DNA from 2 places in the Streptomyces sp. NBC_01497 genome. Region 1 is predicted to be linked to the other one. Evidence: riboswitches for the same ligand, from Rfam matches in the RefSeq annotation. Region 1 holds a riboswitch; the other holds the start of a gene.
What was found. A riboswitch is a leader RNA that binds a small molecule or an ion and turns the genes downstream of it on or off. The one in region 1 is predicted to bind glycine.
Positions count from the first base shown of each region.

Region 1 (10,827 bases):
CGCACCTCGCGGAGGCGGGCGAGGACGAACTCGTACGCCTGGTCGGCAGGGCGCACGGCCTGTCGCTGTACCGGATGGCGCTCGGCCTCGACGAGCGGCCCGTGGTCTCCGACCGGGACGCCAAGTCCGTCTCCGTGGAGGACACCTTCGACGTGGACCTGCACGACCGGGTCCGGGTGCGGGCCGAGGTGGACCGGCTGGCGGAGCGGTGCGTGCGCAGGCTGCGCGAGGCCGGCAGGTCGGGGCGGACGGTGGTGCTCAAGGTGCGCAGGTACGACTTCTCGACGCTGACGCGCTCGGAGACGCTGCGCGGTCCCACCGACGACGTGAGCGTGGTGCGGGAGGCGGCGGGGCGGCTGCTGGAGGGGGTGAACACCACGGGCGGCGTCCGGCTGCTGGGGGTGGGCGTGACGGCGCTCGCGGACTTCACCCAGGAGGACCTCTTCGCGCAGGCCGCCGCGGGAGCGGTGGAGACGCCGCTCCCGCTGCCCGACGAGCCGACCGTGGCCCCGGAGCGGGTGCCGCTGCCGGTGACCGCTGTTCCGGCACCGGAGACGTCACGGGCCGAGCGGCGCTTCCCGGCGGGTCACGACGTGCGGCACGCCGTGCACGGGCCCGGCTGGGTGCAGGGGAGCGGGGCGCGGCGCGTCACGGTGCGCTTCGAGCAGCCGGGCTCGGCCGTGGGCCGCGTCCGCACCTTCTGGCTGGACGATCCGGACCTGGAGCCGTCGGACCCGCTGCCGCTGGTGTCCGACGACACATAGGCCGGGGGCGTTCCCCGCGTCCGCGACGTCGGGCGCGCCCCTGTCGGGTCTGGGGGCTCGCGGACGCGAAGGGGCTTTCCCCGGTGCTCGACGGCCGGGGGGCGTTCCCCGCGTACGCGACGTCGGGCGGGGGCTGTGCCGGGTCTGCGGGGCTCGCGGACGCGAAAGCGGACTTCCCCCGCTGCTCGACGCGCCCGCAAGGAGGCGTGTGACGGCTCTGTGGAGGCCCTGAGGCCCCGCGAAGACGCCCGGGGGTCCGGAACGCCGGGCAGGCGGGTGGCAAGCGCTCCTGGGCCGTCCGAGGGCCGGGCCGTCCGAGCGCCGGGCCGCTCCCGATCCGGGCGCCGGGCTGTTCCCGGTCCGAGCGCCGGGCCGCTCCCGATCCGGGCGCGGTCCGCGAACGGCCGGCGGGGCCGTCCGTCGTGGCCGGGATGGACGGCGGTGGTTCGGTGGCGCCGGCTCAGTCGTCCTGGCCCGCGACCTTGCCGAAGTCGCGTTCCCGGTCCTTCTCGGAGAGCGACGCCGCGTCCTCGGGCGACTCGGCGGCGGGGATCTCCAGGCCGTAGTGGTGGTAGAGCTGGAGCTCCTGTTCCGGGGAGAGGTGGCGGCCCACCCCGAAGTCCGGCGCGTCCTTGATCAGGGAGCGCTCGAACGGGATCCGGAGGGTGTCGTCGACCAGGGTGCTGGGTTCCAGCGGGACGAACGCGTCCCTGCTGAACAGGCCCGTGCGGACGGCCGCCCACTCGGGCACACCGGTCGCGTCGTCCAGGTACACCTCGTCGACCGTACCGATCTTGTGCCCCTCGCGGTCGAACGCCTTGCGGCCGATCAGGCTGCGCGGATCGATGTCTGTCTCCACGGTCCCTCCAATGAGTCGCAACCGGTGGTAAATACTACAAAAGGGCACTCCGGGGTGTGCGTCCACTCGGGGTTCCTGGGTAGGGACCCCAGGGCTCCGGGCCGCAGGGCCCCGCGGCGGACCTGGGCGGGGCGGCCGGAAAGTGGACCTCAAGGCTCCGCTGGTAGGCTGGCCGTGGCTACTGACCCCGCGCGGGAGAGTCCTCCGGCAGCCCGCCGGAGGCGCCGAAGGAGCAAATCCTCCCCGGAATCTCTCAGGCCCCCGTACCGCGCGGACGAGGTCACTCTGGAAAGCAGGACGGACGTCGACGGCTTCCGCCCTCACCGACGGTGAAAACCGGCGCGCGGCACATGCCCGCGAGCCGGTGAAGCTCTCAGGTCGTATGACAGAGGGGGAGGCCGTCCGGGTAGCACTCATTGCCGAGTGACGCCCCACGCAGGTCGCGTCGACCAGGAGGCCTCCGCACATGACCGCCCACCGCATGACGCTCGCACAGCTGGAGCGCGGCATTCCCTTCGAGCACCGCCACATCGGACCCGACGCGGCGGCGCAGGCCAAGATGCTCGCCCAGGTCGGCTACGGCTCGCTGGACGAGCTGACGGCCGCCGCCGTCCCCGACGTGATCAAGAGCGCCGAGGCGCTCAACCTGCCGGAGGCCCGCACCGAGGCGGAGGTGCTCGCGGAACTGCGCTCGCTCGCCGACCGCAACCAGGTGCTCGCGCCGATGATCGGCCTCGGCTACTACGGCACCTACACACCGCCGGTGATCCTGCGCAACGTGATGGAGAACCCGGCCTGGTACACCGCGTACACGCCGTACCAGCCGGAGATCTCGCAGGGCCGCCTGGAGGCCCTGCTGAACTTCCAGACCGTCGTCGCGGACCTGACGGGGCTGCCCACCTCCGGCGCCTCGCTGCTCGACGAGGGCACGGCCGCAGCCGAGGCCATGGCGATGGCGCGGCGCGTGGGCAAGGTCAAGGAGGGCGTCTTCCTGGTCGACGCCGACACCCTGCCGCAGACCGTCGCGGTCATCCGCACCCGCGCGGAGCCGACCGGGGTCGAGGTCGTCGTCGCGGACCTCGCGGACGGCATCCCCGCCGACGTCGCCGAGCGCGGTGTCTTCGGTGTGCTGCTGCAGTACCCGGGCGCCTCCGGCGCGGTGCGCGACCTGCGCCCCGTCGTCGAGCGGGCCCACGAACTCGGCGCGATCGTCACCGTCGCGGCCGACCTGCTGGCCCTCACACTGCTCACCCCGCCCGGCGAGCTGGGCGCGGACATCGCGGTGGGCACCACCCAGCGCTTCGGCGTCCCGATGGGCTTCGGCGGCCCGCACGCCGGTTACATGGCGGTCCGGGAGAAGTTCGCCCGCAGCCTGCCGGGCCGGCTGGTCGGCGTCTCCGTGGACGCCGACGGCAACAAGGCGTACCGCCTCGCCCTGCAGACCCGCGAGCAGCACATCCGGCGCGAGAAGGCGACCAGCAACATCTGCACCGCGCAGGTGCTGCTCGCCGTCATGGCCGGCATGTACGCCGTCTACCACGGTCCGGACGGTCTGCGGGACATCGCGCGGCGCACCCACCGGTACGCGACGCTCCTCGCGGCGGGCCTGAGCGCCGGCGGTGTGGAGATCACCGAGGACGCGTACTTCGACACCCTCACGCTCCGCGTGCCGGCCCGGGCCGCCGAGGTCGTCGCGGCCGCGAGGGAGGGCGGGGTCAACCTGCGCCTGGTCGACGCGGACCACGTCTCCGTCGCCTGCGACGAGACCACGGGGCGTGCCCAGCTCACCGCCGTCTGGGCGGCGTTCGGTGTGCAGGGCGACGTCGAGGCGCTCGACGCGGCCGCGACCGAGGCGCTGCCCGCGTCCCTGCTGCGAAGCGACGACTACCTGACGCACCCGGTCTTCCACAGCCACCGTTCCGAGACGTCGATGCTCCGCTACCTGCGGCGCCTGTCCGACCGGGACTACGCGCTCGACCGCGGCATGATCCCGCTCGGCTCCTGCACGATGAAGCTGAACGGCACCACCGAGATGGAGCCGGTCACCTGGCCGGAGTTCGGCGCGCTGCACCCGTTCGCGCCCGCCGAGCAGGCGCAGGGCTACCTCACCCTCATCCGTGAGCTGGAGGAGCGCCTCGCCGAGGTCACCGGCTACGACGCCGTCTCCCTGCAGCCCAACGCCGGTTCGCAGGGCGAACTCGCGGGTCTCCTCGCCGTACGCGCGTACCACCGTGCCAACGGCGACACCGGCCGTACGGTCTGCCTGATCCCGTCCTCCGCGCACGGCACCAACGCGGCCAGCGCCGTGATGGCGGGCATGAACGTCGTCGTGGTGAAGACCAGCGACTCCGGTGACGTCGACGTCGACGACCTGCACGCGAAGATCGATCGGTACGGTTCCGAGCTGGCCGTCCTCATGGTCACCTACCCGTCCACGCACGGTGTCTTCGAGGAGCAGATCGGCGACATCTGCGCGGCCGTGCACGACGCGGGCGGCCAGGTCTACGTGGACGGCGCCAACCTCAACGCGCTGGTGGGCCTCGCGAAGCCGGGCCGCTTCGGCTCGGATGTGTCGCACCTGAACCTGCACAAGACGTTCTGCATCCCGCATGGCGGCGGTGGCCCGGGCGTCGGCCCGATCGGTGTGCGCGCGCACCTCGCTCCGTACCTGCCGAACCACCCCCTGCAGCCGGCCGCGGGTCCCGAGACGGGCGTCGGCCCGATCTCGGCGGCGCCCTGGGGCTCGGCGGGGATACTGCCGATCTCCTGGGCGTACGTGCGGCTGATGGGCGGCGAGGGTCTCGCCCGCGCCACCCAGGTCGCGGTGCTCGCGGCGAACTACATCGCCAAGCGTCTGGAGCCGCACTTCCCGGTGCTGTACACCGGACCGGCCGGCCTGGTGGCGCACGAGTGCATCGTCGACCTGCGGCCGCTGACCAAGGCGACCGGCGTCTCGGTCGACGACATCGCCAAGCGCCTGATCGACTACGGCTTCCACGCGCCGACCATGTCGTTCCCGGTTGCCGGAACGCTGATGATCGAGCCGACGGAGAGCGAGGATCTGACCGAACTCGACCGGTTCTGCGAGGCGATGATCGCGATCCGTGCCGAGATCGAGAAGGTCGGCTCCGGCGAGTGGGCCGCCGACGACAACCCGCTGCGCAACGCGCCGCACACCGCCGCCGCACTCGGTGGCGAGTGGACCCACCCGTACAGCCGTGACGTGGCGGTCTTTCCGCCCGGGGTCTCGGTAGCCGACAAGTACTGGCCGCCGGTGCGGCGCATCGACGGCGCGTTCGGGGACCGCAACCTGGTCTGCTCCTGCCCGCCGCTGGACGCGTACGAGCACTGACGGACGTCGAAGGCCCGCGGGCGGCGGCGTCCGCCGCTCGCGGGCACAGGGCCTGATGCCCTGCGAGCGGGAGTAAGGCGTGCCCGTACGGCACCGGAGCGGGCAGCCCGCCACAGCGACACCGAGGGGCCGGTCAGGAGCGCATGCTCCGGACCGGCCCCTCGCTCATGCGCCCGGCGCCTCGGCCGCAGGAGCGCCGCCGCGTCACGCCGCCGCTGCCACCTGGTCGGCCCGGAGCGGCCGGTGCGGGGCGATGATCTGCCCGTCGGGCAGCAGTTCACCGGTGTCCTCGAACAGGACGACGCCGTTGCAGAGCAGACTCCAGCCCTGCTCGGGACGGCTCACCATCGGATGGGCCGCCTCGCGGTCGGCGGAGTCGGCGCTCGGACAGGCTGGCTGGTGCTGGCACATGGGCGGGTTCTTTCGCTGCGTGGTGGGGACTGACGTACTCCGGGCCTTCGTGTCCTGGCTTCTCGTGCGTGGCTGATCGCCGTGCGGCTGATCGCTGTGCGGAGGACGCGTACCGTCCGGTGCCGCGCGCTGTGCGGGATACATGACCGCCCCGTCTCTGTTGTCCGGACCCAGTGTCGTCCCGCGCGAAGTGATCCACGGGGATTTCACGGCAGCACGGTGTCGTGGGCCAGGACGCCATCACCCGGTCGGCCGGTTCTGCTCAACTTAGCGGTCCTTGATGACCGTTGGCGAACCGTGACCGGAGCGTTCGATGAACCGCACGAGGGCCGTCGGCGCGTACGCCGTCCCGGCCCTCGTCCCGAACACGCGAAGCGCCCCGCGGCCGGGAGGCCGCGGGGCGCTGGGGGGCCGCTGCGCCGCAGGTCAGACGGGGGTACGTAGAAGAGGCGCGGGTGCGAGAGGTGCGGGAGCGAGCCGCAGACCGATCACGGGAAGCAGTTCCGCCGCACGGTGCGGCCGGTGCGCCGCGAAGCCGGGAGGCGCCGGCGCGAGAGGCACCAGCAGGTCGCCCGGGGCCACGGCGCCGGTGGCCGGGTCGGCGTCCGTGTCCTGGTGCAGCCACAGCGTCAGCATGTACAGCCCCGGTACGGAGAGCAGGCGTGGCTGGTAGGCGGTGTGCAGCACCTCGGCCTGGCGCAGAGCCCGCTCCGTCGCCGTCACGTACGGACCCTCGAAGAACCGGGAGAAGGCCCAGCCGTCGGCGGTGAGCATCGTGTCGGCGGCGGCCACCATGCGCTCCCCGGCGCTGATGGTGAACCGCCATCCCGTCAGCCGCGTGTGGGGAGCGGCCTCGGCCCCGTCGAGCAGCGCCGGTGCGGCGAGCACCTCGGGGGCGTCGAGTACATGGAGCGGAAGGGGGAGTTCAGGGCTCAGCGGTCCTTGCGCGGACCGCAGAGCCGGGGTCGGGGCCTCTCGAACGGCGGTGGGGGAGCCGAGAGCGGTCAAAACGCTGCGCAGGGCGGGTGCGGGTACTGGAGGGACATGCAGCGGCATGGTGGATTGCCTCTCGCTCAGGAGACAGGGTGCAGCGCGGGTGCGAAGGGAGGTGCGGACAACTCTGTCGGCGTGCGGGCTCGGAAACGTGATCCGGGGCCTGGGCCTTGCGCCCGCTTTCCACCTCGTCCGCGAAGTTTATACGACCCGTGTTCACACGATGTTTCTTCTAGCTGTCGCGACGATTGCGGACAAGCCACTATTCAGCCGGATTTCGGCGGTGATTTGCTGGACGCATTGTGAACGGGTGGCATCCGGCCTGCGGTGATCCCGCTCAGTCGGACGGCCGAAACCTGTCCGGCATTTTCGCCGGTCATTGCGTACCCTGCGGCACGGACGTGCTCGCTCGGTATGCCACGGGCACATGCTCGCGCGGCAGCCGCGTACCGGTGCCCGACCTGGCCCGTGCCGGGGAAAGGACGACCCTTCGCCGACCGGTGCATGCCTATGCTACTGAACCCGAGGCTATGCCAGAAGGGCGCGTCCCGGAGGTGCCCGGCGAATGTGACGCCAGAACCTGCCCGGGGAACGCGTGAGCCGGATATGAGTCACGTATGTGCCGTGCGTGCGTGTCCGGGGACAGTCTAGCCGCGGGCGGGGGTCCGGGGGAGGACGTTAGGGATCAACGCGCGGGGGCATTATCGAGCGAGACACGCGCACTGTTGTGGGGCCGTCAACGCCGAGGAGGACACGTCGATGGGTGAGAAGGTCGACGCGGGGGGCTTTGACCTGGCCGGCCGCGAGCAGTACCGGAAGAGGCTCCGGCAGTGCCTCTCGGTGCTCGGGAAGCTGCTCGCGGAGAAGCGGTTCGACAAGCCCAGGAATCTGATCGGGCTGGAGATCGAACTCAATCTCGCGGGGTCCGACGGCCTGCCCCGCATGATGAACAACGAGGTGCTCAGCCGCATCGCGAGCCACGATTTCCAGACCGAGCTCGGCATGTTCAACCTCGAAGTGAATATCGCGCCGCACCGTCTGAACGGACGGGTCTTCGACCAGCTCGCCGAGGAACTGCGCGCGGGCCTCGGATATGCGCACCGCAAAGCGGAAGAGGTCGACGCCGGGATCGTGATGATCGGAATTCTCCCGACGCTCGCCCACCACGACGTCGGATCGGGAAGCCTCTCCGCCGTCGACCGCTACACCCTTCTCAACGACCAGATGAGGGACGCGCGCGGAGAGGACTTCCTCCTCGACATCGAGGGGGCCGAACGGCTGGTCGCGACCTCCCCGTCGATCACACCGGAGGCCGCCTGCACCTCCGTCCAGCTGCATCTGCAGGTGACGCAGGAGCGGTTCGCCGACGTCTGGAACGCGGCGCAGGCGGTGGCGGCGGTGCAGATCGCGCTCGGGGCCAACGCGCCGTTCCTGTTCGGCAAGGAGCTCTGGCACGAATCACGGCCGCCCCTGTTCGAGCAGGCCACCGACGTACGGCCGCCCGAACTGCGGGTCCAGGGCGTCCGTCCGAGGACCTGGTTCGGCGAGCGCTGGATCGACTCGCCCTACGACCTCTTCGCGGAGAACCTGCGCTACTTCCTGCCCCTGCTGCCGATCATGTCCGACGAGGATCCCCAGAAGGTACTGGACGACGGGGGCGTGCCCGCCCTGCAGGAGCTGTCCCTGCACAACGGCACCATCTACCGCTGGAACCGCCCGGTGTACGAGGTCGCCGAGGGCGTGCCCCACCTGCGGGTGGAGAACCGGGTGCTGCCCGCGGGGCCGACCGTGACCGACGTCATCGCCAACGCCGCGTTCTACTACGGGCTTGTGCGCGCCCTCGCCGAGGACAGCCATCCGCTGTGGCACCGCATGCCCTTCTCCGTCGCGGCGGAGAACTTCGACACGGCCTGCCGGCACGGCATCGAGGCAGAACTGCGCTGGCCCCGGCACGGCAGGTCGTCCGGGCTCGCCACCCGGCCCGCCGTGGATCTCGTACGTGACGAGCTGCTGCCGCTCGCGGCGGCCGGACTCGACGCGTGGAACATCGAACCGGCCGACCGGGACCTGTACCTCGGGGTGATCGAGGAGCGCTGCAAGCGGCGGACGAACGGGGCAGCGTGGCAGATCGGCACGTTCCACCGGGCGCTGGACGCGGGCCTCGAACGGGACGCCGCCTTCGCCGCGACGACCCGCAGGTACAGCGAACTGATGCACCACGGCAGCCCGGTGCACACCTGGCCCGTCGGCTTTCCGGGGCCCGGGGAGTCAGGGCGGCTGCCCACCCGGTAACAGCCGCGGCGCGGTAGCGGGCGGTGCGGGCGGGGGGCGACGTGCGGTGGGCGGCGAACGGCCGCGACGGCCCGGGGCCGCCGCGGCCGGGTCGCGGGAGGGGTTGCACAGCCGCCGGGCGTAACTTGTGCACGTCGGCCGCGCGCGCCGGCTGTGACACGTACCCGTGGAGGCCGGTGTGCAGGTGGAGGCAGGGCCCGTGACCGATTCCCGCCCCGGACAGACGCCTGGGGACCTGACCCGCGGAGCGCTGCGGACCGAGACCCTGATCGTGCTCGCCTTGTCCCTCGGGGCGAGCGGTGTGTCCGCACTCATCAGCTTCGTCGGCTCTGTCACCAAGGGCGGTTCGCTCAAGAGCCAGGCCGCCAACCTGAACGCGTCGGCCGCGCCCGGCCGGCCGTGGCTCGATCTGACCTGGCAGCTGTTCGACATCGCCACCGCCCTCGTGCCCGTGGTGCTCGTCGCGTATCTGCTGTTCCGGGAGGGCAGCAGCCTGCGCGCGATCGGCTTCGACCGGCGCAGACCCCTCTTCGACCTCGGCTGGGGCGCGGCGATCGCGGCGTGCGTGGGCGGCATCGGCATCGTCTTCTACCTGTTCGCGCAGGGTTCGGGCGCCAATCTGACGGTGGTGCCCGAGTCGCTGCCCGACGTCTGGTGGAAGTTCCCTGTCCTCGTGGTGTCCGCGGTGCAGAACGCGATCCTCGAAGAGGTCGTCGTGGTCGGCTACCTGCTGCGGCGGCTCGACCGGCTGGGCTGGACCCCGCTCGCCGCCCTCGCCGGCAGCGCCCTGCTGCGCGGCTCCTACCACCTGTACCAAGGCCTCGGCGGCTTCGTCGGCAACATGGTCATGGGCATCGTGTTCGTGCTCCTGTACCGCAGGTGGGGGCGGGTCGGGCCGCTGGTCGTCGCGCACTCCCTGATGGACATCGGTGCCTTCGTCGGGTACGCGCTGCTCGCCGGACACGTCAGCTGGCTGCCCACGCTCTGACGGTCCGCGCGGAATACCACGCGCCGGGCGCCGCCCGGGCGGTCCGGGCAGCGTCGCGCCGTCGATCGCGGTGACTGCCGAGGGGCGGGCGCGGGGCGGTGCGGAGCCGTACGCGCGAAGCCGAGCCCCCGACCCGCCAAGGCGCGGGGAACCGGGCGTTCGGGGCGTACCGCCGGACCCGGTGCTCCCGCCGGGCCGGGACCGCGCCGGCCACGCGATCCGGCGCGTCGGCCGGCCTCGTCGCTACGGGCGAATCGGGGCGGCCCAGCGGGCGTCCGGGGCGAGGGCGGCGAGGATCGCGGGCAGGCCCGGCGGTTCGACCCGGTCCGGCAGTGCGTCCAGGTCGGGCCGGGCCACCCACCTGTGGCCCTGGAGCGAGTCCCGTTCGCCGGGGAGCAGACCGTCGCGGCCCAGCGCGGGGCGTTCCTCGCGAAAGCGCGCCACGAAGAAGTGCTCCGTACCGACGTGCCGGCGGCCCATCCACCACACGTCGCGGTCGACGGGCACCCATCGGTCGAGCACCGCCGACGGATCGAGCCCGGTCTCCTCCACCAGTTCGCGCCGCGCCGCGACGAGCGGTGACTCGCCCTGCTCGATGCCGCCGCCTGGCGGTTCCCACAGCAGTGAACCGTCCAGTGAATCGCGCCAGTTGAGGAGCAGCAGGCGGTCGGCGAGGTCCAGGCACAGTACGCGTGCGGCCGGCCGGTGTGGGGTCTGCATCGGTGTGCGTCCCTTCATGCCGGGGGCGCCCCTTGCCTGCCGGGCCGTCCGTCGCGGAGGAGCCCGGACCTGATGGGTCCGGGGCGGTGGGAGATGACACGGGCCGGTCCGTCCACGCCAGGCCGTGACGCGCCACAGTCTGGCAGCGACCGGTGCGGGAGCCGTCGGCTTTCGGCGGTGACGGGCGGGCAGCGAGGCGTTGGCGCAGGTCGGACGGGGGTTGTCGTAAGCGTGTTTCCGATATATCGTTGAGGCATCGCGATCGATCAAAGATCGTACGTGGAAGACCTTGTGACATGAGAACGGGAGTATCACCATGCACGGAACACACGGACACGACCATGGACACGGACACGAGCGCGGACCCGGCTTCGGGCCCGGACCCTGGGGTGGCGGCCCGCACGGCCGCGGCGGGTTCGAGGGACTGCGCGCGGCCTTCGGGCCGTTC
Region 1 is NZ_CP109427.1:6,953,754-6,964,580, forward strand. Features, by position in the region: gene OG310_RS29435 (DNA polymerase IV) at 1-764, shown strand, start outside; gene OG310_RS29440 (PRC-barrel domain-containing protein) at 1,225-1,635, opposite strand; glycine riboswitch at 1,806-1,902, shown strand; gene gcvP (aminomethyl-transferring glycine dehydrogenase) at 2,090-4,975, shown strand; gene OG310_RS29450 (DUF5999 family protein) at 5,180-5,386, opposite strand; gene OG310_RS29455 (hypothetical protein) at 5,813-6,442, opposite strand; gene OG310_RS29460 (glutamate--cysteine ligase) at 7,139-8,671, shown strand; gene OG310_RS29465 (CPBP family intramembrane glutamic endopeptidase) at 8,850-9,659, shown strand; gene OG310_RS29470 (NUDIX domain-containing protein) at 9,903-10,379, opposite strand; gene OG310_RS29475 (PadR family transcriptional regulator) at 10,696-10,827, shown strand, end outside.

Region 2 (10,827 bases), 4.6 Mb from region 1:
GGGATCGCCTCGCCGAGCAGGTATTCCATCCTCAAGCGGTCGAGGAACATCGCCTCGTTCCAGATCTTCTGAGGGCCCATCTGGTGGAACGTTATACGTGGATGGTCCTTGCCCGCCTCCATGAGCAGTCCCGATACGACCGGGTGGATGCCTCCCCGCTGGTCATTGTGGACGAAGACAAAGATGTCGAACTGCTCGGGGCGCTGGATGATGGCACTTTCCACGTCACCGCGGAACTTTCCGCGCACCTCGGAAACATTGAAGGTCTCCGGCGCGTAGCAAGCGTAGAGACGTCGCCCCACCGTCCGCAGACCATCACCGCCCAGGTCTCCGATGGAGCCTGCGGTACGGATCGGCACGTAGTCCTCGTGCCGGAGCTCCATGACCCGGTGGAAGAGCTTCTCGAACTCGTTGCCGGAGCTGCCCTCGATCAGCGATCGAAACTTGCTCTGCGCATATTGCATCTGGTGCGGCAGCACCGGCGCCTCCCCCAAGCTGATCTTTCCCGAGGCACCATAGTGCCTTTGCGGCCAGCCAAGGAACCCTGGTCCCGGCCATCCCACCGACGAGCAAGCTACTGCGCGGAGTCCACTGACTTCGGAAGCAGCGGTTGGTCGTCAGCAGATCTAGCTGTTCCCCAGCGCACTTAGTCGGGCATAGCGCGTCCGACCAGGCTCCAGAACTCTGGCGAGTGATCGTGCTCGTTTAGGCGGGCGAGCTCGTGACCAAGCAGGTAGTCCCGTGCACCGACTGCACGCCACACCCTGAGAGTGCGGCAAGGGTGCGGGTTCCCCGGCCGTCGGCCAGCCCCCGAGAGCGAGACATGCAGGGACACACAGGGGCATCTACGTCGGTCTCAGGGAGATTCCAGGGACGTTCTGACGCGTAAGCAGGGAAGGCCCCACACGCTGAACCCACCAGGAACGAGCTGGTCAGGCCCCCTCAGCACTCGATGATGTTCACCGCGAGCCCGCCCCGCGCCGTCTCCTTGTACTTGACCGACATGTCCCGGCCGGTGTCCCGCATCGTCTTGATGACCTTGTCGAGGGAGACCTTGTGGCTGCCGTCGCCGCGCAGCGCCATCTTCGCCGCGGTCACCGCCTTCACCGCGGCCATGCCGTTGCGTTCGATGCACGGGATCTGGACCAGGCCGCCGACCGGGTCGCAGGTCAGGCCGAGGTTGTGCTCCATGCCGATCTCCGCCGCGTTCTCGACCTGCTCGGCGCTGCCGCCCAGCACCTCGGCGAGGGCGCCCGCCGCCATCGAGCAGGCCGAGCCGACCTCGCCCTGGCAGCCGACCTCGGCACCGGAGATCGACGCGTTCTCCTTGAAGAGCATGCCGATCGCGCCGGCGGCCAGCAGGAAGCGGACCACGTCGTCGTCGCGCTCCTGGGGCGTGGCGCCGTGGGAGCAGAAGTTCATGTAGTAGTGCAGGACCGCGGGGATGATCCCGGCGGCGCCGTTCGTCGGGGCGGTGACGACCCGGCCGCCGGCGGCGTTCTCCTCGTTCACGGCCATCGCGTAGAGGGTGATCCACTCCATCGCGTGGGTCTGCGCGTCGCCCTCGGCGCGCAGCTGGCGCGCCGAGTTCGCGGCCCGCCGCCGTACCTTCAGGCCGCCGGGCAGGTTGCCCTCGCGGGTCATGCCCCGGCTGACGCACGCCTGCATGACCTGCCAGATCTCCAGCAGCCCGGCCCTGATCTCGTCCTCGGTGCGCCAGGCGAGCTCGTTTTGCAGCATCAGCGCGGAGATGGACAGGCCCGTCTCGCGGGAGAGGCGCAGCAACTCGTCGCCGGTGCGGAAGGGGTGCTTGAGGACGGTGTCGTCCAGCTTGATGCGGTCCTCGCCCACGGCTTCCTCGTCCACGACGAAGCCGCCACCGACCGAGTAGTACGTCTTCTCCAGCAGGGTCTCGCCCGCCGTGTCGTACGCGGTGACCTTCATGCCGTTCGCGTGGTAGGGGAGCCGCTTGCGACGGTGCAGCACCAGGTCCTTGGCGGCGTCGAACGCGATCTCGTGCACACCGAGCAGGTTCAGCCTGCCGCCTGTGGAGATACGTTCCGCCTGCTCGTCCGCGTGCTCCACGTCGACCGTGCGCGGCGAGTTGCCCTCCAGCCCGAGCAGGACCGCCTTCGGCGTGCCGTGCCCGTGCCCCGTGGCGCCGAGGGACCCGTACAGCTCGGCGTGCACCGAGGCCACATGGACGAGCAGCCCCTCGTTCTTCAGGCGGCGGGCGAACATGCGGGCAGCGCGCATCGGGCCGACCGTGTGCGAGCTGGACGGGCCGATGCCGATCGAGAACAGGTCGAAGACCGAGATGGCCACGTGGAACTCCTTGCTGGTCGGCGGACTCCGTTGTCCGCCAGGTAGGGCCGCGCCGACCGGTGGGGCGGTGCGGGGCCGAGACGTGCCGCGGCGCACGGCGGGGCACCGCGCACCACACTCCAGTGTGCCGCGATGCCCCGCCGATGCCAGAATTGCGCTCCCGCGGTGACCGACGGCTACAGCGTCGGGTACAGCGGGTGCTTCGCGGCCAGTGCCGCCACCCGCGCGCCCAGGGCCGCACCGTCGAAGGACGGCTTCAGCGCCTCGGCGATGACATCCGCCACTTCGGTGAAGTCCTCGGTGGTGAAGCCGCGGGTGGCGAGCGCCGGGGTGCCGATCCGCAGGCCGGAGGTGACCATCGGGGGGCGGGGGTCGTTCGGCACCGCGTTGCGGTTCACGGTGATGCCGACCTCGTGCAGCCGGTCCTCTGCCTGCTGCCCGTCCAGGGCGGAGTCACGCAGGTCGACGAGGACCAGGTGGACGTCCGTACCACCGGACAGGACCGAGACGCCCGCCTCGACGGCGTCCGGGCGGCCCAGGCGCTCGGCGAGGATGCGCGCGCCGTCCAGCGTGCGCTGCTGGCGCTCCTTGAACTCGTCCGTCGCGGCGATCTTGAACGCGACCGCCTTGCCCGCGATGACGTGCTCCAGCGGCCCGCCCTGCTGGCCGGGGAAGACCGCGGAGTTGATCTTCTTCGCCAGCTCGGCCGTCGAGAGGATCACGCCGCCGCGCGGGCCGCCGAGGGTCTTGTGGGTGGTCGTCGTCACCACGTGCGCGTGCGGCACGGGGTTCGGGTGCAGCCCCGCGGCGACCAGCCCGGCGAAGTGCGCCATGTCGACCATCAGGTACGCGCCGACCTCGTCGGCGATCCGCCGGAACGCGGCGAAGTCCAGCTGGCGGGGGTACGCCGACCAGCCCGCGACGATCAGCTGCGGGCGGGTCTCCTTCGCCAGGCGCTCCACCTCGGCCATGTCGACCTGACCGCTCTCGCCGTCGACGTGGTAGGGCACCACGTTGTACAGCTTGCCGGAGAAGTTGATCTTCATGCCGTGGGTGAGGTGCCCGCCGTGCGCGAGGTTCAGCCCCATGATCGTGTCACCGGGCTTCAGCAGCGCGAACATCGCCGCCGCGTTGGCCTGGGCACCCGAGTGCGGCTGCACGTTCGCGTGCTCCGCGCCGAACAGCGCCTTCACCCGGTCGATGGCGATCTGCTCGATCACGTCGACGTGCTCGCAGCCGCCGTAGTAACGGCGGCCCGGGTAGCCCTCGGCGTACTTGTTGGTGAGGACGGAGCCCTGCGCCTCCATCACGGCGACCGGGGCGAAGTTCTCCGAGGCGATCATCTCCAGCGTCGACTGCTGGCGGTGCAGCTCCGCGTCGACGGCGGCGGCGACGTCCGGGTCGAGCTCGTGCAGCGGGGTGTTCAGGAGCGAAGACAAAGCGGATCAGTCCCTGGTGTCGATTACCGTCAGTGGCGTCAGTTGCCGGCGAACTCGGTGTACTCGTCGGCCGAGAGCAGGTCCCCGGGCTCCTCGGAGACGCGGACCTTGAAGAGCCAGCCGCCCTCGAAGGGCGCCGTGTTGACCAGTGACGGGTCGTCCGCCACGTCCTGGTTGACCGCCGTGACCTCGCCGGTGACCGGCGCGTAGAGATCACTGACCGACTTGGTGGACTCCAGCTCGCCGCAGGTCTCGCCCGCGCTCACCGTGTCCCCGACCTCGGGGAGCTGGACGTAGACGACGTCGCCGAGGGCGTTCGCCGCGAACTCCGTGATGCCGACCGTCGACACGCCGTCCTCGACGGCCGTCAGCCACTCGTGCTCCTTGCTGTAGCGGAGCTGCTGGGGGTTGCTCATGTCCTGAATTCTCCTGTACGCGGACGGGCAGCCGAAACGGGCCCGGTGGGGTGGTGGACGAACGCCGCGGTGCGCGGCGGCCCTGGTGGGAAACGGAGTATCACTTCTCGCGCTTGTAGAACGGCAGGGCCACGACGTCGAACGGCTCGTGGTTGCCGCGGATGTCGACCCCGACGCCCTCGGCGCCGGGCTCCGCGTGCGCGGTGTCCACGTACGCCATGGCGATCGGCTTGCCCAGGGTGGGGGAGGGGGCGCCCGAGGTGACCTCGCCCACGACCGCGTCCCCGGCGACGACCTGGTAGCCCGCGCGCGGCACCCTGCGGCCCCGCGCGATCAGGCCGACCAGCTTGCGGGGCGCCTTCACCGCGGCCAGCTCCGCCGCCGTGGCCAGCGCCATCCGGCCGACGAAGTCGCCTTCCTTCTCGAACTTGACGACCCGGCCGAGGCCCGCGTCGTACGGGGTCAGAGCGGTGGACAGCTCGTTGCCGTACAGCGGCATGCCCGCCTCAAGGCGCAGCGTGTCCCGGCAGGACAGGCCGCACGGGATGAGGCCGGCCTCCCGGCCCGCCCCGGTCAGCGCCTGCCACAGCCCCTCGGCGTGCGCGGGCGCCACGAACAGCTCGAAGCCGTCCTCGCCGGTGTAGCCCGTACGCGCGATCAGGGCGTTCACGCCGGCCACGGTGCCGGGCAGGCCCGCGTAGTACTTGAGGCCGTCGAGGTCCGCGTCGGTCAGACTCTTCAGGATCGCGGCCGAGCGCGGGCCCTGTACGGCCAGCAGCGCGTACGCCTCGCGGTCGTCGCGCACGACGGTGTCGAAGCCGTCCGCGCGCGCGCTCAGCTCGTCCAGCACGACCTGGGCGTTCGACGCGTTCGCCACGACCATGAAGTGCTCGTCGCCGAGGCGGTAGACGATCAGGTCGTCGAGGATCCCGCCGTCCTCGCGGCAGATCATCGTGTAGCGGGCGCGGCCCACGGCCAGCGCGCCGATGTTGCCGACGAGCGCGTAGTCCAGCGCGGCGGCGGCACCGGCACCGGTCAGCGTGATCTCGCCCATGTGGGAGAGGTCGAACAGCCCGGCGGAGGTGCGCACGGCGTTGTGCTCCTCGCGCTCACTGCCGTAGCGCAGCGGCATGTCCCAGCCCGCGAAGTCGGTCATGGTCGCGCCCAGCGCGCGGTGCACGGCGTCGAGCGCGGTGCGGCGGGGTGACGGGCTCATCGGTGGCTCCCAGGGATGAAGGGCGAGGACGGTCCTCCCCATCTGTCATCGGAACCTGAGAGGTTCATCATGACCGCCCAGTCACGGGCCATGATTTGCACCTTGGGTGGGGGCGCGCGTGGCGGCCCGCTTTTCAGATCTGCCTCGCCCACGCGGTATCGGTGCCTGAGAGATTCAAGGGAGGAACTTGCTCCTTCGGCGTCCGGTGCACCCGAGGTGTCCGGAACTCTCCCGCGCGGATTCAAACGGCCGGTATGGAGTTGGCGCGGCCATCATCGCATGCGCGCCCTGTCACGGGAACCTCGGCCGCCATTACCATTTCTTTACCGACTGCGGACGCGGGCACGGCGTGCCCGCGGGACGGGACAGCGGATGACCGTGACAGGGGGCGGCGGCCATGACGGTGCGGGACCAGACGGCGGCGGAACGGGGCAGGGGCGCGGCGCCGGAACCCGAGCCGGCGCGGGAGCGGGACGGGGGCCGGCCGGCGTATCAGGAGGGCCGGGCGGCAGGCGGGGATCGGGAGGCCCGGGCGGTCACTGATGAGGACGGCCGGGCGGGGGAGCCCGGGGAAGGGCCGCGGCGCCCGGCCGGCGGGGATGAACGGGGCGGCGGTCCCGGCACGGGCAGGGGCGCACCGGACGAAGCGGGGAGGTCCGAGCGCGGGGCAGCGCGGAACGCCATCGCCTCGCCGGGGGGCTCGGCCCCGCCCCACGCGCTCCCCGGCCCGAGGACCGGCCCCCCGGCGGGACCGCCGCCAGGACGCCGGGCGTCCGGCGTCCGGGACCGGTCCCCCGTCCAGGAACCGCGGCCGGTCCGGGACGCGTTCCATGTCCGGGACTTACGGGGGCGCTCCGGGACGCCGTCCGGCGGGCTCGTCTTCGCGACCGGGGACCTCGTCGTGATCTCGGGGCTGCCCGGCAGCGGCAAGTCGACCCTGATCCGCCGGGCCACCGGCGGCGGCGTCGACTCCCAGGACGCACGCGAGCGGTGGGCCCGCCGGCTGCCCCTGCTCCCGTACGCCCTCTACCGGCCCGTCGTGCGCCTCGCGCACTACGCCGGCCTGTGGCGGCTGCTGCGCTCCGGGCGCAGCGTCGTCGTCCATGACTGCGGCACCCAGACCTGGGTGCGCCGGTGGCTGGCCCGCGAGGCGCGCGGGCGCGGGCGTGCGCTGCACCTCGTCCTCATCGACGTGCCGCCGGAGGTCGCCCGCGCGGGCCAGCGGGCCCGGGGCAGGGCCGTCTCCCGGTACGCCTTCGCCCGCCACCGCAGGGCGGTGGCGCGGCTCCTCGCGGACGTCGGGTCGGGCCGGCTGCCGGGCTGCCGGTCCGCCGTGCTCCTGGACCGGGAGGCGGTGGGCACCCTCGGAGCCATCGTGTTCGCCGACGGCCCACCCACCGGGCACCCCACGGGCGAGCAGGGCCGTTAAGGTGCTGCCCCGGACCAGTAGGGGCAAGGCGGAGGACTGAGCACAGTGGACACGGCATGGCCGGGCAACGAACTCGAAGAGGTGCTCGCCGCCTCGCTCGGCAGCGAAACGGCGGGCGCCCGGCTCGTCGAGGTACTCGGCCGCAGTGAGGTCTGGGTGCCGTTGCCGGAGGGCGGCGGCCCGGACAGTCAGGGGCTCGACCTGCCGACGGTCGAGATAGGGGGCGGGGCCTACGTCCCGGTCTTCAGCTCGGAGGAGCAGTTCCTGCGGTGCGTCGGCAGCCACATGTCGTTCACCGTCGCGCCCGCCCGCGACCTCGCCCGGGGTCTGCCACCGCAGTTGGGCATCGTGGTCAACCCCGGGGGCGTGGTGGGCATGCCGCTGCCGCCCGTGGCCGTCGCGGAACTCTGCCGTACGGGACGCACCGTGCTGGACGGGCCGGAGGCCGGCGGCAGGGTCCGGCTGTTCGAGCCGGACTGGCAGGACGAGCCGCTGGACTTCCTGACCGCGGCCGCCGCCGAGTTCGAGGCGTCCGGGGTGGTCGCCACCGCCCGCCGGGCGCTCGCGTCCGTCGAGGCGGGCGCGTACCAGTTGTTCGTCGGAGTCCAACTGGTGCCCTGGGAGCCCGCGGACGGCAACGGGGCCCTCGACGCGCTGGGCCGGGCACTCGGCCGCGTGGAGGTCCCCTGGCAGGTCAACCTGCTGCTGCTGGACCTGGCGCAGAACGATCCGGTCGCCGACTGGATGCTCGGCCGGGTCCGCCCCTTCTACCAGCGCGGGCAGGCCTGACGCCACGCCCCGCCGTCAAGCCTGTGTCAGTGGTGCCGCCTAAGCTGGTTTGATGACGGGGGCGCCGGGACCGCGTGCCCGGGGGAGCAGGTCTGATGGCGAGGGTAGAGGGGCGGGGAGCGAAGTGAGCGCGCCAGGCACCGCGGAGGCCGGGCACATCGAGCAGATGCTGCGCCAGGTGACACCGGGCCGTTACGACGCCTACGAGGCGCTGCTGCGCGCTCTCGCCGACGAGACGGCGGGCAGCGTCTGGATGCTGCTGTGGCAGGGCGGACCGGGTTCGCCCTCCGCGCAGTACGGCAACATGCAGGTGGACGGCCACGGTTACGCGCCCTGCGTGACCTCGGCGCAGGAACTCGCGGCCAGCGGCTGGAACCGGTCCCACGAGGTCGTCCAGGGCCGGGACATCGCCCGCTCGCTCTACCCCGACGGCTGGGGCATCTGGCTCAACCCGCACGCCCCCGGCGGTGGCCTCGGGATTCCCTGGCCCGACCTGCGCAGGATCGCCACTGGTCTGGACCGGATGCCCGCGGGGCCGCTCAGGATCACCGAACCGACCTTGCAGATCCCGCAGTTCTACGCGCTGCTCACGCAGAACGCGCACCGCACGCCGGCTGTCAGATCGCTGCGCCGCGCGTGGGTGCAGCCCGCGCTCGGCACCCCGTACCTCGCCGTCGGCCTCGATCTCTACGAGACGGGAGCGGCGGCGGTCGAGTCCGTGCGGACGATGATGCGCCAGTCGGTGAGCGTAGTGCCCGAGGGACTGCCGGTCTCGACGGTGGCGATGTCCGACGACCACGACCCGGTCACGATGTGGCTGCGCGCCAACACCCGCGCGTTCTACGACCGCGAGGCGCACGTGGGCGCGGCTCCCGCCGGCGGCTACGGTTACCCGCCCCCCGCACACCGTTACTGACCGGCCCCGCAGGGACGTTTGTCCGGGCCTCTTCGCCCGTGCGCCGCACCGCTGTTGACCTGGGCGGGGATGTCCCAAAGATCCGCTGAGCAGTACCCAGCGTCCGCATAACGGAACCCTGCGCGATGCATCACGGTTGGGCAACCATTCCCCGTCAGGTCTGGCGGGTGATCCAGGACTCGCAGAAGACTCCCACCAGCACAGGGTCCAAGGACCACAGCGCCCCGAACCTGCGGGAGCGTTCCTCGCGCTGCCCGGACCGGTCCCCGCTCCGGAAACCGCAACGGGCCACATGCATCATGATGATCAGAAGCTGATCAGTGAATCGGCCGCCACAGCGGCGTAGTTCCGCCATGGCGGCGGTCGTGGCCGGACACCATCGGCCGAGAAGAGGGGTCCCCAGCGCAATGACGGCACCAATAGAGACCACCAAGTCTGCTGCGAGCGTGCAGCCGGAGGCGGTGCTCGCGGGCGCCGGGAGCAAGCAGATCGAGGGGCGTTCACTCGGCCGCATCGCGTGGACCCGCCTCAAGCGGGACAAGGTCGCGATGGCCGGCGGTGTCATCGTGGTGCTCCTGGTCCTCGTCGCCATCCTGTCGAAGCCGATCCAGTCCGTGTTCGGCCTCGACCCCGACGCCTTCCACCAGAGCCTGGTCGACCCGGTGCTGCTCGCACCGAAGGGCGGCTTCGGCGGCATCAGCTGGCACCACCCGCTCGGCGTCGAGCCGCAGACGGGCCGTGACATCCTGGCCCGGGTCCTCGACGGCTCCTGGGTGTCGCTGCTGGTCGCGGGCGGCGCGACGCTGCTGTCCGTGGTGATCGGCGTGATCATGGGTGTCGTCGCCGGCTTCTACGGCGGCTGGGTGGACTCCACCATCAGCCGGGTCATGGACACGTTCCTGGCCTTCCCGCTGCTGCTGTTCGCGATCTCCATCTCCGCCACGCTGCAGGGCAAGGCGTTCGGGCTGAGCGGTCTGACCCTCAGGATCGCCGTGCTGATCTTCGTGATCGGATTCTTCAACTGGCCGTACATGGGACGCATCGTGCGGGCGCAGACGCTGTCGCTGAGGGAGCGCGAGTTCGTCGAGGCGGCCCGATCGCTGGGTGCCAGAGGCGCGTTCATCCTGTTCAGGGAGCTGCTGCCCAACCTGGTGGCGCCGATCCTGGTCTACGCGACCCTGCTCATCCCCACCAACATCCTGTTCGAGGCATCCCTCAGCTACCTGGGCGTCGGCATCGAACCGCCGCAGTCCTCCTGGGGCGGCATGCTGAACCAGGCCACCGACCTGTACCAGGTCGACCCGATGTTCATGGTCATCCCCGGTGTAGCGATCTTCATCACCGTTCTGGCCTTCAATCTGCTGGGGGACGGGCTGCGCGACGCACTCGACCCCCGTGGCAAGTAAGAGCGGCCGTGCCGCACCGGACTACTGGGGGGGAACTCCTCACGATGAACAAGAGAAAGACGGTCGCGACCATCTCAGCGCTGCTGGCGCTGGGACTGGGCGCCTCGGCCTGCGGGGGCGGCGGCTCCAGCGACAACAGCAACAGCGGTGGTACCGGCAAGGCCGACGCGGCGATCAACGGCGTGGCCAACCCGACGTCCAAGAAGGGCGGGACGGTGACGGCGGAGATCTCCAACGCCCCCGACTCGCTCGACCCGGGCAACACGTACTACGGCTGGGTGCAGAACTTCTCCCGCCTCTACGCGCGTACGCTCATGACCTTCAAGCCCGTCCCGGGCAAGGCCAACCTGCAGGTCGTGCCCGACCTCGCGACGGGCCCCGGCACCGGCAGCGCCGACGCCAAGACCTGGACATACCACATCCGCAAGGGTGTGAAGTTCCAGGACGGCACGGAGATCACGTCGAAGGACGTCAAGTACGCCATCGAGCGCAGCAACTTCGCGCCCGAGGCCCTGTCCAACGGCCCGACGTACTTCAAGACGTACCTCGACGCCGACGGCGGCTACAAGGGTCCCTACAAGGACAAGTCGCCCGACGGCCTGAAGTCGATCGAGACGCCCGACGCCTCGACGATCGTCTTCCACCTGAGCAAGCCGTTCGCCGACATGAACTACCTGGCGACGTTCTCGCAGACCGCGCCGGTGGAGCAGAAGCTCGACAAGGGCGCCTCGTACCAGCAGGCGATCCAGTCGTCCGGCCCCTACAAGTTCTCGTCCTTCAACGAGAGCACGGGCGCGACCTTCGTGCGAAACCCCGAGTGGGACCCGAAGAGCGACCCGATCCGCAAGGCCCAGCCGGACAAGATCGTCCTCAAGTACAACGTCAACCAGA
Region 2 is NZ_CP109427.1:2,363,043-2,373,869, reverse strand. Features, by position in the region: gene OG310_RS10050 (ABC-three component system protein) at 1-479, opposite strand, end outside; gene OG310_RS38535 (YgjP-like metallopeptidase domain-containing protein) at 647-763, opposite strand; gene OG310_RS10045 (L-serine ammonia-lyase) at 943-2,325, opposite strand; gene glyA (serine hydroxymethyltransferase) at 2,502-3,764, opposite strand; gene gcvH (glycine cleavage system protein GcvH) at 3,803-4,180, opposite strand; gene gcvT (glycine cleavage system aminomethyltransferase GcvT) at 4,281-5,396, opposite strand; glycine riboswitch at 5,429-5,539, opposite strand; glycine riboswitch at 5,540-5,640, opposite strand; gene OG310_RS10025 (AAA family ATPase) at 6,079-6,825, shown strand; gene OG310_RS10020 (enhanced serine sensitivity protein SseB) at 6,871-7,614, shown strand; gene OG310_RS10015 (enhanced serine sensitivity protein SseB C-terminal domain-containing protein) at 7,739-8,530, shown strand; gene OG310_RS10010 (ABC transporter permease) at 8,938-9,936, shown strand; gene OG310_RS10005 (ABC transporter substrate-binding protein) at 9,981-10,827, shown strand, end outside.
Region 2: it holds a riboswitch for glycine, as region 1 does, so the genes downstream of both, gcvT (glycine cleavage system aminomethyltransferase GcvT) here and gcvP (aminomethyl-transferring glycine dehydrogenase) in region 1, are expected to answer to the same signal.